Regions from separate parts of the Ensifer sp. R1-3 genome, predicted to be linked through region 2. Evidence: predicted binding sites of a transcription regulator. Region 2 holds the regulator's gene; each other region holds the start of a gene.
What was found. The regulator LexA, encoded in region 2, represses DNA repair genes until DNA is damaged. The targets are predictions, from matches to a motif close to TGTTCNNNNTGTGTTCNG.

Region 1 (5,801 bases), on a different replicon from region 2:
CGGACTGATCGCTATCGTCATCGTCGGGCTTTTGCGCCTCGATCGGGCGACAGGCTGAGGGGGCTATCGATGACGGTGAGCGCAGTCACCACGAGGCGCTATTCGAACGCGACTTACCGGACCTTGCGCCGCGTAAAGACGGCCGGACTCTATGCCGGCGTGGCGGCCGTCCTCGTCTACATGCTGTTTCCCTATTATTGGGCGATCGTCTCCTCGACCAAGACGGGGCAGGCGCTTTACCAGTTCACTCTGCTGCCGGCGCTCGATTTCAGCAACTACAGGCAATTGTTCGACAATGCGGTATTCATGGGCGCGCTCGTCAATTCCGGCGTGGTCGCGCTTGTCAGTACGGCGGTCTCCCTCGTCATCGGCATTCTTGCGGCTTACGCGCTCGGCCGCCTGCATTTCCCGCCGGGCCGCATCGTTCTGATCGCCGTTCTCATGATCTCGGTCTTTCCGCAAGTGGTGGTGCTTTCGGGAATGTTCGAGGTGATCGGATGGCTCGGGCTCTACAATCGGCCGTCGGCGCTGATCGTCTCCTATCTCATTCTCACTTTGCCCTTCACGACATGGATCCTGACGAGCTTCATCCGTGACCTGCCGAACGAATTGGAGGAGGCGGCGCTCATCGACGGCTGTTCGCGCCTGCGCATCCTCACCCACGTGCTGCTGCCGCTGATGGGGCCTGCGATTGCCAGCACCGGTCTGCTGTCGTTCATCCTTGCATGGAACGAATTCCTCTTTGCGCTCACCTTCATCCTGACCGACGAGAACCGGACGGTTCCGGTAGCGATCGGCCTTCTGACAGGCAGCAGCCGCTATGAATATCCGTTTGGCCAGATCATGGCCGCGTCCGTCACGGTGACGCTGCCGCTGCTCGTTCTCGTCCTGATCTTCCAGCGCAAGATCGTCGCGGGGTTGACGTCCGGCGCCGTCAAGGGGTGACGACCGCCGCCGCGGGCAACGTCATGCGCCAAATTTGGCATGATCTATTTTCGTGATTGGACTTCCCGACCGGTTGGAGTCACGCTGATCAGGCCTACGAGGTGGAAATTGGGGGGCCAACTATCGTTAGAGTAGGAGGTCGCAATGAAGCACCAAGCAATCGAGCAGTTACAGGGCGTCGCCGAGGTCAAGCAGGACCTGCCGCGACGGACGTTATCGCGCAAGGAGCGCCTTGAGCGTTGGGCGGAGCTCCTGGAACGGGATCCTCACAGACGCCTTTCGACGCTGCACGAGACAGAGTATCAGCCAGCGAGAGTCCGCGCGGCCATGCGCGGTGACGGTTCGCCGATCTCCGTCGCCTTCGAGGATCCGGTCCTCCGGACCGCCGGGATGGAGAACGACAGCTACGGTGAAGCCAGGCGGTTCTTCGAGCTGAGCGACGAGCAATTACATAAGGTCATCTGCTATTGCCATTTCGGCGCGACGGTCAGCGCATCGACGGCCGCCCGCCACATCCGCGCAATGCTTGTAGAGAAACAGCCAGGCCTGTTTGCTCGGTTGCGCCAGATGTTCGTCGGCTAGGCAGGCGACGGCATATCGGAGGGTCGTGATCGAAGGCGGCCGCCGGAGGAGGCGGGCTGCAGTGCGAAGGCTCATCGCGCTCGCACTGTGGTGCTCCCATCGCCTCCGGCTGGCGGATTGCCGTCGATGCGCGGCGTCGTCGTCTTAGGATCGCAACTCGATCTCAAGGCTTTCGTCGCGTGCAACGCGCCCTCATGTCTGCGATTTTCGCTTCGTGCTCCAAATTCCACTATGTTAAGTGGATCGACGCGGCGCCGGATGGCGACGCGCCGTGTCGGCCGGGATGACGAACGGAAACACTATGGCTCAAAGAGCAGGCAACGCGGATCTCCCGCTGCATGGCGGCCGCGTACCGCGATGGCTCGGCGACCGTATGACGCGCCTCGGCGCGCTGGTCACCGAAGCGGTCGTTCATCACTACGGACGCGACGAGTTTTTAAGGCGGCTTGCGCATCCGTTCTGGTTCCAGTCCTTCGGTGCCGTCATGGGCATGGACTGGCATTCCTCCGGTATCACCACGAGCGTCATCGGTGCATTGAAACGCGGTCTGACCCCGCTTGCCGGCGAGCTGGGCATTCATGTCTGCGGCGGCCGCGGCCAGCACTCCCGCAAGACGCCGGGCGAACTCATATCGATTGGCGATCGCGTAGGTTTCGATGGCGGCGCATTGGCAGAAGCGAGCCGCCTCGTCGCCAAGGTCGATAGTGCCGCCGTTCAGGACGGCTTCGATCTCTACCTGCACGGTTTCATCGTCACGGACGATGCCAGGTGGGTGGTCGTCCAGCAGGGCATGAACGGCGACCGCCGGCAGGCGAGGCGCTATCACTGGCTCTCGGAGGGCCTGACAAGCTTCGTCGACGCGCCGCATAGCGCGATCGAAGGCAGAGAACAGGGCGAGATCGTCAATCTTGCCGACCGCCGCGCCGCCGCCTCGCGGACTGCGCAGCTCGATCTCCTCCAGTCCCTCGGGCCCGACGGGCTCCTGCGCGAGGTCGCCCGGATCGAGTCCCGTGGGGCTCCTGTGGCCGCGCCGGCACAGCCGATGCTGCCGCATCTCTTCATGCCCGCCCATCACGACGTGCGCGAAAGCGACGTCAATCTCCGGCGCCTTCACGGCAACTTCGCCGCCGCCGCCGACCGTGGTCCGGAGGATTTCAAGGACCTGCTGCTGGTGCCAGGCGTCGGCGCGCGGACGGTCAAGGCGCTGGCGATGGTCGCGGAGGTGGTCCACGGGACGCCGTGCAGGTTCTCGGACCCCGCCCGCTTTTCGCTCGCCCATGGCGGCAAGGACCGCCATCCGTTCCCGGTGCCGTTGAAAGTCTATGACGAGACGATCAGGATCATGAAATCAGCGGTCAGCAAGGGCCGCCTCGGGCGCGAGGAAGAGCTTGCGGCGCTGAAGCGGCTCGACGAGCAGTCGCGCCGGCTGGAGCGCTACGTCACGGGCCCCGACCTCAAGGAGATCGTCGCGGGCGAATTCAGGGACTCCGCGCGTTTCGGCGGGCGCAGCATATTCGGCTTGGAACCGCACGACGACGAGGCAACCGCGGCGGAGCCAAGCAACCGCACGCGGCGCTGAGGCGGAACAATAAGCAGCGCGATCGATTTACACAGCTAGGGCGCGATGAGGGCACACCGCGTTCCCTGCCGCTGAAGATGGCGCTTCGAGGCGCCGCCGGCATGCCAGTTCATGGAGTTTCCGATGACCGCTGCGATGACTACGATCGACCACGACACAATCCGCAATTGGATAGAAGCCCGCAAAGGACAGCCGGCGCGCGTGAAGGGCGCGACCGAAGACGGTGGTGGTCTCCTTCGCGTTGATTTCGGCAAACCGGAAGACACGCTGGAGAAAATTTCCTGGGACGAGTTCTTCAAGATCTTCGATGAGGAGAACCTGGCTTTCCTCCATCAGGACATGACTGACGACGGGCAACCCAGCCGCTTCTGTAAATTCATTCACCGGCACTGAACCGAAGAAGGAACTGGGAGAAGGAAGCGGAAGAGCACTTGAGGCCGGAAACGCCTTTACGGCGGAAAGGATCTCGCGATGCTTACGATCAAAAAACCGGAGCCCGCGACGGAGCGCGAAGGGCGCCCTGTCCCTCCCGCAAACGCCCCCAAGCCGGCATCTGCAAAGATCAGGAGGCCTGCGACGGACGATTGCGAACGCCTCGATGACCCGAATTCGCTTTTCTGGCGCGGCGTGTGGATGACCGTGTTTTAGATCGAGCAAACTAGAGCGGGATGAGGAAAAGTGTGTGCGGTTTTCCGCCCGCATCCCGCTCTAACCTATTGGAATCGATCACGTTCATGTTTTTAGGTCGACCTGACCTAAAAACATCGTGATCTAGGCGGCGCTGCCGCCAAGCGTCCGCTCGATCTCTTCGAGACGCGCCGTCAGGCGCTTGATCGCGTCGCGCTTTTCGGCAACCACGTCTCTCGCTGTTTCGAGCCTGTCGGCTCCGGGCACGGTGCCCACGGCCGTGTGGGTCTCGGTTGCGATGGCGTCGATTTCGGCTTGAAGCCGGGCGATTCGCTCGCGCAGTTCGTCGAGTTGGTTTCCGACCCCTGGCGCGCTCTTCCGATCTCGCTCCCATGCGTCGATCGGCTCGTCGACGCTTGGGGGATCGAGCGGGCGCGCATCAGCCCCCGGGCGCGGTTCTCCATGCTTGTTCGTGCTCATGACTGACCTCCCGTAAGCGTCATCAACTCTGAAGCGACGTCTATGTTCCGCCGGCGGCCCTTACCCGTCGCAGCAATCGGCGGGCTTCATGGAACTTCCCGCGACGGCCGCCGTTTTCCTCTCGCCACCTGGGAGGGTTCCATGCATTCCGAAGACTACCTCGAACTTCACTACGATCTGCTGAGCCACAGGGCACTCCTGTCGTGTGGCCGTAAGGCATATGTGCTGCCGGACATCTACGAGACCAAGGAAATGGCACAGGTCGCGGCCCAGAAATTCGCATGGGAGAAGCTGGGACTGAAAGAGCGGGCAGCGGGCTGCCGCACGGCCGCCGATCTCCCCGTCTGGCTGCGCTGACGATTGCGGCGAGCGATCAGAGGCCCTGTCCTTCGCCGAGACCGCGCTCCGCATGCATGGCGGACTGCCAGACCGTGACCGCAGGTCCCTCTGCGCCGAGAACGGGGTCAAGGCTCGGCAGCGGGACCGAGACGATCGCCTTAAGGTCATCCGTGGTCGCAGCGCCGCTCTGAATCCCGGCGTCCTGACCCGGCGGATAGCCGCCGACGACCAGGAAATCCACGCTTGCCTCGTTCCGGCGATGGCCCGTACCCGCGGGGAGGAGGATGACGTCGCCGGCTGCGACCTCGATCTCCTGACCGTCCGGCCCTCCGATCATAAGCCGTGCCCGGCCTTCCGCGATCCCGAGAACCTCGTGCGCACCGCAATGGTAATGGTGATGGGCAAAGACGCCGTCGCGCCACAGGCCGCCAACCATTGGCCCGGAAGCGTTCCTCTATCCGTGTGGCTCCATTTTCCGTAACGTCGATCGCTTGACGATAGACCAGCACCGGCAGGCGCGGGTTGTTCGGTACGCCGCCGCTTTCCGCGAACATGAGCTCTTCGATTTTCATTGGTATTCTCCTCGGCGCAGGATGTTCTGTTTCCCTGCCGAACCGGAACGAATTCCGCGGCTGTATGTTTCCTTCAATCGTGCTCAGAAAAGACTTCGGCCGCGAACCAAGATTGATTCTGGCAAAGAAGGGGACCTTTCATGCCATACAAGCTCTATTACTGGGACGGCATTCCCGGCCGCGGTGAATTCGTGCGCCTTGCGCTGGAGGAGGCCGGCGCGGATTACGTCGACATTGCCCGCCAGCCGGGCGGAACGAATGAGATGCTGAAGCTGATGAAGATGCCCGGTGGAGCCGCCGCTCCCTTCGCTCCCCCGTTCCTCGTCGATGGCGACCTCGTCATAAGCCACGTCGCCAACATACTTTTTTATCTCGGGCCGAGGCTCGGCCTTGTTGCCGAGGACGAGGGGCTTCGAACCTTCACCAATGGCCTGCAGTTGACGATCACCGATTTCATCGCGGAGATTCACGACACGCACCATCCGATCGCCGTGTCGCTCTATTATGAGGACCAGAAGCCTGAAGCGCTGAGGCGGTCGGCCGATTTCCTCTCCGAGCGCCTGCCGAAGTTTCTCGGCTATTTCGAACGCGTGCTCACACAGAATCCCAGCGGCCCGGAACATATGGTCGGGGACCGGCTGAGCTACGTCGATCTTTCGCTTTTCCAGGTGGTCGAA
Region 2 (5,801 bases):
CGCGTATGGCACCGGCATGGACAGGTGGCCGAGTGGTTTAAGGCTCTGGTCTTGAAAACCAGCGTACGGGAAACCGTACCGTGGGTTCGAATCCCACCCTGTCCGCCATCAACGTGACGCTCACTCGCCGACGTGGCATTGTTGGCGGGCGTGCCGGACTGTCGTTCAAAAGCTCCGCCCTATCCGCCTTCAATGTTCGCTATGCCTGCAAACACCTCAGCATTGCCCGCCATCGGGCGCTGAAGCTGGGCGACGTCATTCAGCAGTTGCTGTTTGCATCCACGCACTTGAATTCGCACATTGGAGTTTTCGGCTCAGACAAAAAATCTCCGAATGGGGGTGCCGCTATGCAGTGGCGGAGTCGATCAACTTTACACCGCCCCATGTCTTCCGCGCGGCAATCACAAGCGACTGGCGTCTACGGAAGCGGATTTCTCGGCGGCTACCCGCCCTCGCGCTATGCGAACCAGCTGCCGCATTGCCCCATGGTCCAACTGCCAGACGGTTCGCGCTCGTACTAGTCTTTGGTTGATCCGTCCCAGTGGCGTCTTCCGAAGTCGACCGAGGTTGAAATCATGACCAGAAAACGTGCGAACTTGATCGTCGCTGCAATGTTTTGTTCGGCGACGGTCGTCACCTCCTCTGTCAATGCGCAGGATCAGGCCGCACCACCGCTTGTGACGCAGATCGGCAACGGCAACTGGCTTCCGCAGGAGGAAGCGGAGTCGCTGCGCGACGAACTCTACTATCAACGCGCGATCCATGCCTACATAACCATGCTTCCGGCGCTGAACGTGATCGGTATGCGCGACGGTTCGGAGGCGACATTCGGTAAAGGCTACAACATCCTGCCAATCTGGAAGGACCGGATGGACTCGCGCACGTGGGTGCCGACACCGAACGCCGACGTAATCTACTCGATGAGCTATCTCGACCTGAAGGAAACCGGCCCGCTCGTCGTCGCCGCGCCACCCAATGTCATCGGCATGTTTACCGATTTCTTCCAGCGTACGATCACGGATGTCGGACTGATTGGACCGGATCGCGCGCGCGGCGGCCTCTACCTCCTGCTGCCGCCTGATTATGACGGCGAGGTTCCGCAGGGCTACTTCGCGTTCAAAGCGAAGACCTACAATGTCTTTCTGTTCTTCCGGACGATCATGGCGAAGGGCGAAAACGGACCGGACCCCAAGCCCGCCGTGGCGCTCGCGGAGCAGACGCGCGTCTATCCGCTTTGGACGCCCGAGAAAGACGTCAAGCCGATGCAGTTTCCTAACGGCAGCGGCAAGCGCATCAACATGATGTATCCGGTCGATAACGCCTACTGGACCAAGTTGAAGGAGTTCGTCGACCACGAGCCGGTCTCGGCGATTGATTCCGAACTGCGCGGTGTGCTGGCATCGATCGGCATCATCAAGGGCCAGCCCTTCGAGCCGACCGGGAAGCAGCAGGAACTCTTGAAAAAGGCGGTCGAGACAGCGCCCAAGATGATCTTGGCGCAGCGCCAGCTCGGCCGACCGGACGGACGCAATCGCTACTACACCGACAGGCAGTATGAAAATGTCTGGGCCAGCGGCACATCCGAATGGCTCCAGGACAGTTATCTCGATGTCGACCAGCGGGCTGGCTATTTCCAGGTTGCCTATTCATCGGCTCCGGCAATGGTCATGCGGACGCTGGGGGCAGGTTCCAAATACCGGGTTGCATACCGAGATGCCGCGGGCGAGTTCCTCAACGGCTCCAGCACCTACAGGCTGCATTTGCCACCCAATCCGCCGGCTGCCCTGTTCTGGGCGGTTACCGCCTACAACATCACCGACGGCACGATGGTGGAAGCGCCGCAGCTGATGCCGTCCATCAACGGCTTCAACAAGGTCGCGACGAACCAGGACGGCTCGGTGGACCTGTGGTTCGGACCGGAAAAACCTGCCGACGCGCAGGACTCGAACTGGATCCAAACCGTCGGCGGCCGAAATTTCCTGATAGCGCTGCGTCTCTACGGAACCGGCGTCGAGTTCTTCGATCAGACCTGGAAGCCGGATGATGTGGTCAGGGTGGAGTGAGGTCGGGGCGCGTCCCCAACGAAACGCGCCCATGTCCAAGTGCCCAACCGGAGCGATTCAACAGAGGAATATGCTATGAAAACGAGTTTCAATGATCAACTCGACATCACCCGGCGCGACTTGATGAAGGGCGGCATGGGTGCGGCATCGCTGGCAGCGGTGAGCGCCGGAGCGGCGGTTCCCGCCGCCGTGACGGCGGCCTCGGTCGCCGTCACGGCCAATGCGGCGCAGGCACAGCAGCACGCCGCATCCGCAACTGTTACGCAACCCGCCACGGGTATCGTGATGTCCCCCGACTATGCAAGAACGGTTGCGCAGATGGCCTACGTCTGGGGCTGGCCGATGGTTAACATGATCAACCGCAGGGCGGCGATCACCCAGGCACCGGAACCGGGCCACCTCAACGGCGTCCTGCCCGCCGCACCGCGGGGCCAGATCGCGATGCTCAACGACTACATTGAGCCGTCGGAAACTTTTGTCACGTGCCCGAACCAGGATGTCGTCTACGGCTTGGGCTTCTTCGCGCTTGATGAAGAGCCGGTCGTGATTCAGGTGCCGGATTTCGGCGACCGTTTCTGGGTCTATGCTTTGTACGACGCACGCACCGACCAGTTCGGTCATCTAGGCAAACCATATGGCTCGAAGCCCGGATTCTACCTGCTCGCCGGTCCGAGGTGGAGCGGCCTGAAACCGGACGGGATCACAGATGTTTTGCGCTGCCCTACCTCGCTCGCCAACGCCATTCCCAGGGTCTTCCAGGACGACACGCCCGAGGACAGGAAAGCGATTCAAGAGGTCATCAACCAGGTCGTCGCTTATCCGCTGAAGGATTTCGACGGAGAGATGAAGACGATCGAATGGGCAAAGGTCCCGGACATTCCCGGACCGGCATCGTCTGGCGAGGAAACCAAATGGGTGGTCCCGGATAAGTTCTTCGATCAGTTCGGCGAGGTTCTCGACACTGTCGATCCGTTGCCGGGCGAGGAGGCTCTCTATGGCCAATTCCGCCTGCTGCTCGATGCAGCGTCCAAGGACCCCGAACTGAAAAAGGTGCTGGTTGCGACCGCGGTCGAGACCGAAGACAAGGTCATCCAGCCGTTCTTCCAGTGGAAGCACAACGGACGTCCGGCCGGGAACGGATGGAACCGTTCGACCAACAATGCGCAGTTCGGCGTCGACTATTTCAACCGGACCGGAACGGCAAAATCGAACATGTTCGACAACCGGCCGAACGAGACGCAATATTTCTACACCGACCACCACGGCGCGGGCGGAGAACTCAGCGGCAGCGGCAGCTATGCGATCACCTTCCCAGCCGGGCAGGAGCCGCCGGTCAACGGGTTCTGGTCATTGACCCTGTACAACGACAAGCATCTCTTCCACGCGAACGACCTCAAACGCTACTCACTCGGCACCAAGAACAAGAACCTAAAGCGCAACTCCGACGGTTCGCTTACCCTCTACGCAGGCGCGAGGTCGCCTGGGGGCGACAAGGAAAACAACTGGCTGCCCGCGCCGGACGGGAAGTTCTCGCTCTACATCCGCGCCTATTGGGGCAAAGAGGCAATTCTCGATGGCTCTTGGCAGCCGCCCACGATCGAGGTGGCTCAATAGCCAGTGCTGAAAGCCGATAGCGGCGTTGTGTGTTCGTGACCTTGCACTCCGCCCTATCTGCCAGCCGGCGGGCACCGACGCGGCTTGCAGTTGTCAGCCTCATCTTTGTATTGCGATGCATTCGGCAAGTGGAATGCACTGGCGCGGTCGGCCGAAAACTCTTATACAATCGTTGACCAGTGGGGTCGTAGCTCAGTTGGGAGAGCGCCGCAATCGCACTGCGGAGGTCGAGGGTTCGACTCCCTTCGGCTCCACCATCCACCAGTCCTCCCTGCCGGCTCGCTGCTTGCCAAAAAAGCTGATTTGAGAGAAAGTTTTAGTCTGACCCGTTCGAGGTCTGGGCAACTCCCGCGAGTGGAGAAAAACATGCCTGTTAAATCTTTGGTGGCAGCCGTAATTTTTTCCCTCTTCGCCCTTTCGGGGTGCGCCAGCACAGGCTCGACCAACACGACCTACACCCAGTGGTACGGGCCTTATCCCGAGCCTGAATTCGACGTTCTTACGCCGGGCGGACTGCGCCTTGCCTATTAGCATCGCATAGGCCTGCGCCGCCCGCCGTAAGCCCAAAACATGCGAGAGCGTATCGGCCCCTGCCCCGAATTCCGAGCGATCGCCATCGACACGCCGGATCGCGGGGCGGATCGGCATTCAACAGCAAGCGAAATTCACGGAATTTTAGGCACTTGCGGAACACATATGGAACAGATAGGTTCTGTTCTTGATTTGTTTCGCGATTCTGGAGTGACGCCATGCTGACCCGCAAGCAACAGGAATTGCTTCTGTTCATTCACGAACGAATGAAGGAATCCGGGGTCCCGCCGTCCTTCGACGAGATGAAGGACGCCTTGGACCTTGCGTCCAAATCGGGCATCCACCGTTTGATCACCGCACTCGAGGAGCGTGGGTTCATTCGCCGGCTACCTAATCGCGCCCGGGCCCTCGAAGTCATCAAGCTGCCGGAGGCCTATGCGGGCGCTTCGCAGGTCCGCCGCGGCTTTTCGCCGAGCGTGATCGAAGGCAGTCTGGGCAAGCCTGTTGCGCCGCCCCCCGCACCGAAACCGGCGCCGCCGGCCGAGGCCGCATCGGTCGCCGTTCCGGTCATGGGCCGCATTGCCGCCGGTGTGCCGATTTCGGCAATCCAGAACAATATGCACGATATTTCCGTACCGGTCGAAATGATCGGCAGCGGCGAGCACTACGCTCTCGAGATCAAGGGCGATTCGATGATCGAGGCCGGCATCCTCGATGGCGATACGGTGATCATCCGGAACGGAAGCACCGCCAGCCCCGGGGATATCGTCGTCGCGCTGATCGACGACGAGGAAGCGACCCTGAAGCGATTCCGTCGCAAGGGCGCCTCTATTGCGCTGGAGGCCGCCAATCCGGCTTACGAAACACGCATATTCGGTCCGGACCGGGTCAAGATCCAAGGGAGGCTCGTCGGCCTCATCCGGCGGTATCATTAGAGCTTCCTGACCAGGTGCGCAGCCGCTTCCTACGAAAGTACGCAGTTTCAAAGCGCTTACGTGGGAGTATTGCGCCTTGGGACGCTATGGCCACGCCCGGTCCACAGAACGGAAGACACATTTATACAGAATAAAAAAGTCCCTATTCCAAATGTACCCTCTTGCGGATTGCGGTCAATCATTCTAAATCCGCGCCACGATTTGAAAACGCAAATCGTAGAGGCCTCGTGGCGGAGTGGTGACGCAGAGGACTGCAAATCCTTGTACGCCGGTTCAATTCCGGCCGAGGCCTCCAAAAGCCACACCTGATCAGCTTTGTTACCGACAAACTTCCCCTCGTCAGACGAGGGCGAAATCCGCATTCGCAAAGACGAAGTTGGCAGCGCTGAGGTCGGCAGCGTGGATGCCGATCAGAGTGACCTGATCGACCGTGCCATTCAGCTGCAGGACAGCGTTCCCGTCAGCATCGTCGCCGATGTTGGACAAAAAATCGGCGAAGTCGTCGTAGCCATAGCCGGCGATTTGGATGATGTCCTTGTCCAATTCGAAGTCGAAGATCTCATCCCGCCCACTGTTCCGCGCAAACAGGAACTGATCGGCACCGGTCTCGACCGCGAAGGCTGCGGTAAGTCGGCCATCGCCCCAGAGCTGATCGTTA
Region 3 (5,801 bases), 350 kb from region 2:
TGCTTGGCCCATTTGATGAAGTCCGCAACGATGAGGAAGTAGCCCGGAAACTTCATCCGCTGGATGACGCCGAGTTCGAAGGCCAGCCGCTCCCGATAGTCCTCTTCCTTGTAGCCGGGCGCCATGCCGAGCTTGGCAAGGCGTTCCTCCAGCCCCTCCTCCGCCTGCCGGCGCAGTTCCGCTACCTCCGCGCGTTCAGCCTCCTCCGGATCATCCGAAGCGCCGGTAAAGCGCGGCAGGATCGGTCCGCGGGTCTTCAACATGAAGGAGCACCGCCGCGCCACCTCGATCGTATTCTCCAATGCCTCGGGCAGATCCGCAAAGAGCGCCGCCATCTCCTTGCGGCTCTTCAAATAATGGTCCGGGGTCAGACGGAAGCGGCTGTCGTCGGACACCATCGCATTGTGGGCGACGGCCATCAGCGCATCGTGGGCATCATAGTCGGACGGCGACGGGAAAAACGCCTCGTTGGTGGCGACGAGCGGAACGTCGAGCCGATAGGCGAGATCGATCATGCGGTTCTCGTGACGCCGGTCGTAATTCCCGTGCCGCTGCAGTTCGACATAGAGGCGATCGCCGAAAAGCTCGATCAAGGCTTGCAGGCGTGCCTCGGCCAGAGCCGGCGAACCCGACTTCAGCGCCATGTCGACCGGGCCGGCTCCCGCACCGGTGAGCGCGATCAGGCCGGTCGTGCCGCCAGCCGCAAGCCAGGAGCGGCTTATTCGCGTTTGCTGGTGACCCTCGCCTTCGAGATAGGCGCGGCTCACGAGCTCGACGAGGCGGGCGTAACCGTCCTCGGTCGCCGCGATCAGCACGATCGCGGGAAGTTTGACGAACTGATGGGCGTGTCCGCGCCGCTCGCCTTCCGCCTCGTCTTCCATATCGATCGAGAGCTGGCAGCCGATGATCGGCTGCAATCCGTCGTCGGCGGCCTTCTGCGAGAATTCGAGTGCCGCGAAGAGATTATTGGTGTCGGCGATGCCGATCGCCGGCTGATCGTCGGCGACCGCCTTGCCGATGATCTTCTTCAGCGGCAAGGCGCCTTCCAGCAACGAATAGGCGGAATGCACCCGCAGGTGAACGAACTGCGGATCGGCCGCAGCCCCTGTGCCGTGCCCGATACCCTGCCCGATACCCTGGTTGCCTGTCATCGCCGCACTCCGATTCTTGTCCGGCGTCGAGGATATCCTGTTTCCCGTCCCAACTGTCCAGTCTCAAGGACGGGCCGCCGGGGTTTTTGCCCGGCTGTGGTGTTTACTGCGCGTTCGACAGGACGCGGAGCACGCTGGATAAATCCCGGTCACAGGCCGAGAGCGATTACCGAGATGCTCACGATGAAAAGGCTCATCGAGGCGAAGGCAGCAAGATCACGTACGAAATCAGCCATAACTTGTCTCCTTTCCGCTACTGTTCCCTTTTTGTTCTATTTCCGTTCGATAGTCAAGGAAGTCTGCATGGAAGACCCGCTATTCAGTGGCTATGGTTAATGTGCACCGACGGCCCCCATTCGCGCATGCGTTCCGAGGAGCGACACGCCTCGAACGGAACATGCAAGGAACGCCAAGCGGTGACCGCGCCTCGAGCGAGGTCGGGGCTGAATACGCGCCGCCGCGGCCGGACTATTTCAGTTCGACCACCTTGCCGTCCTCGATCGTCACGCGGCGATCCATGAGCGAAGCGAGTTCGTGATTGTGGGTGGCGATCAGCGCCGCGAGCCCGGACTGGCGCGCCAGGGCTTCCAGCGCCTCGAATACATAGCCGGCCGTCTCGGGGTCGAGGTTGCCGGTCGGCTCGTCCGCCAGAAGGATGAGCGGCGCATTGGCGACCGCCCTGGCGATGGCGACGCGCTGCTGCTCGCCGCCGGAAAGCTCGGTCGGGCGGTGGCTGCCGCGATGGCCGATGCGCATATAGTCCAGAAGGGCCGATGCCCGCTCCGCCGCCTCGGCCTTGGGCAATCCGGCGATCAGTTGCGGCATCATGATGTTCTCCAGCGCCGAGAATTCCGGCAGGAGATGGTGGAACTGATAGACGAAGCCGATCTCGTTGCGGCGGATTGCCGTTCGCCGGTCGTCGCTGAGTCCGTTGCATGAGGTGCCGTTCACGAGCACCTCGCCCTCATCCGGGTGTTCGAGCAGCCCGGCGATATGAAGCAATGTCGACTTTCCGGTACCGGACGGTGCCACGAGGGCGACTGTCTCGCCGCTTCGCAACGTCAGGTCGGCTCCCTTGAGGATCGGCAGAAACGTGTCGCCCTCGCCATAATGCCGCTCGATGCCGGAGAGCTGCAGTGCCACGCGCGCATTCATTTAAGCTGTTGTCCTTGTTATTCGTACCGCAGGGCCTGCACCGGATCGAGGCGCGAGGCGCGCCAGGCCGGGAAGATCGTGGCAAGGAAGGAAAGCGCAAGCGCCATGACGACGACGGTGACGGTCTCGTCGGCATTCATGTCGGCCGGAAGCTGGCTGAGGAAATAGAGCTCCGGATCGAAGAGCGTGGCGCCGGACACCCAGGAGAAGAACTGGCGGATCGACTCGATGTTGAGGCAGACGACCACCCCGAGGGCGACGCCGGCGATGGTTCCCGTAACCCCGATTGCGGCGCCGGTCATGAAGAAGATGCGCATCACCGAACCGGAGGTCGCGCCCATCGTCCTGAGGATCGCGATATCGCTGCCCTTGTCCTTCACCAGCATGATCAGCCCGGAGATGATGTTCAGCGCCGCGACCAGCACGATCAGCGTCAGGATCATGAACATCACGTTCCGTTCCACCTCGAGCGCGGAAAAGAATGTCCTGTTGCGTTCGCGCCAGTCGGTAATAAATATCTGCCGGCCGGCGGCGTCCTCCACCGGCTTGCGAAGCTCGTCGACCGCGTCCGGATGCTCGGCGAATATCTCGATCGACTGAACGAGGCCTTCGGCGTTGAAATAGAGCTGCGCTTCCTCGAGCGGCATGAAGATGATGGTCGCGTCGTATTCCGACATGCCCATCTCGAAGATGGCCGAGACGGTATAGGCCTTGACCCTCGGATTCATGCCCATCGGCGTGACGTCGCCGTTCGGCGAGGTGAGCGTGATCGTCCCGCCCACCCGGATGCCCAGCTGCTCGGCCATGCGCGAGCCGATGGCGACGCCGCTGCCCGAGGCGAAGCCGACGAGGTCGCCGGACTGAATATGCTCGGAGATCGACTTCAGCTTGGTGAGGTCGTCGGCGCGTATCCCGCGAACGAGCGCACCCGTCGACGCATCGCCCAGGCCTTGCGCGAGAACCTGGCCCTCGACGATCGGAATGGCCATGGTCACGCCCGGAACGGCGGAGAATCTGGTGGCTAGATCGGCGTAATTGGTGAGCGGGCCGTCCAAGGGCTGGACGATCATATGGCCGTTCATGCCGAGAATGCGTGAAATGAGCTCGGTTCGGAAGCCGTTCATCACCGCCATGACGATGATCAGCGTTCCCACCCCGAGCATGATCCCTATGAAGGAGAAGCCGGCGATGACCGAGATGAACGCTTCCTTCCGCCGCGAACGCAGGTAGCGCCAGGCGACCATACGCTCGAAGGCGGAGAAGGGACGGCTGGAAGATATGCTGGATGGAGCGGCAGCTTGCACTTGCTCATCCGTCGCCGCGGTCATCATCGATCCCTTCGTCTCTGTTATCTCGCCGCGACCAGTTTGTTGATCGCCGCTTCGACGGTCATCGTCTCCCGCGCGCCGGTCTTGCGGTCCTTCACTTCGACTTCGCCGTTCGCGATCGAACGCGGTCCGACGATCACCTGCACCGGCACGCCGATGAGGTCGGCGGTCGCGAACTTCCCGCCGGCGCGCTCGTCGGTGTCGTCAAGAAGAACATCGAATCCAGCCTTGCCGAGATCGGAGTAGACCTTGCCGCAAGCCGCATCGCAAGCTTCATCGCCCGTTTTCATGTTGATGACGACGACGTCGAACGGGGCGATGCCCTTCGGCCAGATGATGCCGTTGTCGTCATGCGAAGCTTCGATGATCGCCGGCACCAGGCGGGTCGGACCGATGCCGTAGGAGCCCATATGCACGGTGTGTTCCTTGCCGTCCGGCCCAAGCACCTTCGCACCCATCGCCTCGGAATATTTGGTGCCGAAATAGAAGATGTGACCCACCTCGATGCCGCGCGCGGACAGGCGCTCGCCTTCGGCGATGGCGCCGAAGGCGGCCTCGTCATGCATTTCCGAGGTCGCCGCATAACGCGACGTCCATTTGTCGAAGATCGTCTTCAGGCCGGCGACGTCGTCGAAATTCGTATCCTCGCCCGGAATGTCGAAGCCGAGGAAGTCCTTGTGGCAGAACACCTCGGACTCGCCGGTGTCGGCAAGGATGATGAACTCGTGGCTCAGGTTTCCGCCAATGGGACCCGTGTCGGCACGCATCGGTATGGCGCGCAGGCCCATCCGGTCGAAGGTGCGCAGATAGGCGGCGAACATCTTGTTATAGGCGTGCTCCGCCCCTGCCCGGTCGAGATCGAACGAATAGGCGTCCTTCATCAGAAACTCGCGCGAGCGCATGGTGCCGAAGCGCGGGCGGATCTCGTCGCGGAACTTCAGCTGGATATGATAGAGGTTCAGCGGCAGATTGCGGTAGGACTTGACGTAGGAGCGGAAGATGTCGGTGATCATCTCCTCGTTCGTCGGCCCGTAGAGCATCGGCCGGTCCTGCCGGTCCTTGATGCGCAGCATCTCCTTGCCATAGGCGTCATAGCGCCCGCTCTCCTGCCAGAGCTCCGCCGATTGCAGCGTCGGCATCAGCAGTTCGATGGCGCCGGAACGGTTCTGCTCCTCGCGAATGATCGCATTGACCTTGTCCAGCACGCGCTTGCCGAGCGGCAGCCATGTGTAGATGCCGGCGGACTGCTGGCGGACCATGCCCGTCCTCAGCATCAGTCGATGGGAAACGATTTCCGCTTCCTTCGGATTTTCCTTCAAGATGGGCATGAAAAAGCGGGACAGGCGCATGACAGGTTCCAGAACTGGTGAATTCGCACTATCGACGGATTCAGGCGAAATGACGTTGTGCTTCGGCCGCCCCTTCGCCTGAGATCAGGGTAGGCAGCTGTTGCCATTCTAACAGGGCTCTTGATTTTCCCGGCGACGCATCGACGGGAACCTTTCGAGTTCAGCGTTCATAGCCGCTTCGCGCACGGAAGGGAACCCTGCCGTAGGGGTGGCGGGACGCTGCATCGACACATATCCCGGATGAGAAACACCAGGCCCGGCCTGCGGCAAAAGAGCACGCTAGTAACAGGACGAAGACAGTTGGTGTCAACGGAAAAATTTTACCCGACTGTAGCAAAAATGCAAAAAAAGCAGATGACAGCGCCCAAGGTTTGAGCTAATTTCGGCTCACAAAACAGGCAGGAAGACCAAATTCTTGCCGAAATTCGCGGTCAAGTCTTGGGAGGATAAGATCTTAGGCGCGCTTGTTCGCTGCCGCCGGAAACGGATTAAAGATCACGCGACACTTAAAAACAAGGCTTTGGCCTTGTTTTTTTTTGGTTTTTTCAACTCACAGATTACGGCGAAGCAGCTGAACAGTGTCTTTTTGTTGGCTGTCAAGGGCTGGACCCGCCCGGTCGGCGCCCCGGAACCCCTCGAACGAAATGCCTCGGCAGCCCCGCCACCCCTCTTTCGCGGCTTGTTTGATCTCCTCATCCCTGTGCTTGTCACAGGGATCCAGCCAGACCAAGTCCTTGGGCTGAAAGAACATTCCCCGCGCCGCAGACGCGGCGCTGCTGGATCTCTGTGACAAGCACAGAGATGAGGAAGAGGAGAAA

Region 1: a site for LexA is predicted at 1,732-1,749, ahead of M1D43_RS23330 (DUF763 domain-containing protein). Genes of this name have one in related genera too.
Region 3: a site for LexA is predicted at 1,409-1,426, ahead of dnaE (DNA polymerase III subunit alpha). Genes of this name have one in related genera too.

What each region holds. Positions count from the first base shown of each region.
Region 1 covers NZ_CP096516.1:1,311,208-1,317,008, reverse strand. The annotation lists gene M1D43_RS23345 (carbohydrate ABC transporter permease) at 1-58, shown strand, start outside; gene M1D43_RS23340 (carbohydrate ABC transporter permease) at 70-945, shown strand; gene M1D43_RS23335 (hypothetical protein) at 1,090-1,527, shown strand; gene M1D43_RS23330 (DUF763 domain-containing protein) at 1,829-3,106, shown strand; gene M1D43_RS23325 (hypothetical protein) at 3,230-3,499, shown strand; gene M1D43_RS23320 (hypothetical protein) at 3,878-4,213, opposite strand; gene M1D43_RS23315 (hypothetical protein) at 4,355-4,570, shown strand; partial or broken gene M1D43_RS23310 (cupin domain-containing protein) at 4,587-5,124, opposite strand; gene M1D43_RS23305 (glutathione S-transferase) at 5,265-5,801, shown strand, end outside.
Region 2 covers NZ_CP096515.1:1,107,080-1,112,880, reverse strand. The annotation lists tRNA gene M1D43_RS05375 (tRNA-Ser) at 19-108, shown strand; gene M1D43_RS05370 (DUF1254 domain-containing protein) at 576-2,063, shown strand; gene M1D43_RS05365 (DUF1254 domain-containing protein) at 2,139-3,677, shown strand; tRNA gene M1D43_RS05360 (tRNA-Ala) at 3,859-3,934, shown strand; gene M1D43_RS05355 (hypothetical protein) at 4,044-4,208, shown strand; gene lexA (transcriptional repressor LexA) at 4,427-5,143, shown strand; tRNA gene M1D43_RS05345 (tRNA-Cys) at 5,365-5,438, shown strand; gene M1D43_RS05340 (calcium-binding protein) at 5,483-5,801, opposite strand, start outside.
Region 3 covers NZ_CP096515.1:1,454,677-1,460,477, forward strand. The annotation lists gene dnaE (DNA polymerase III subunit alpha) at 1-1,151, opposite strand, end outside; gene M1D43_RS07040 (ABC transporter ATP-binding protein) at 1,620-2,306, opposite strand; gene M1D43_RS07045 (lipoprotein-releasing ABC transporter permease subunit) at 2,324-3,637, opposite strand; gene proS (proline--tRNA ligase) at 3,655-4,983, opposite strand; gene M1D43_RS07055 (hypothetical protein) at 5,399-5,773, shown strand.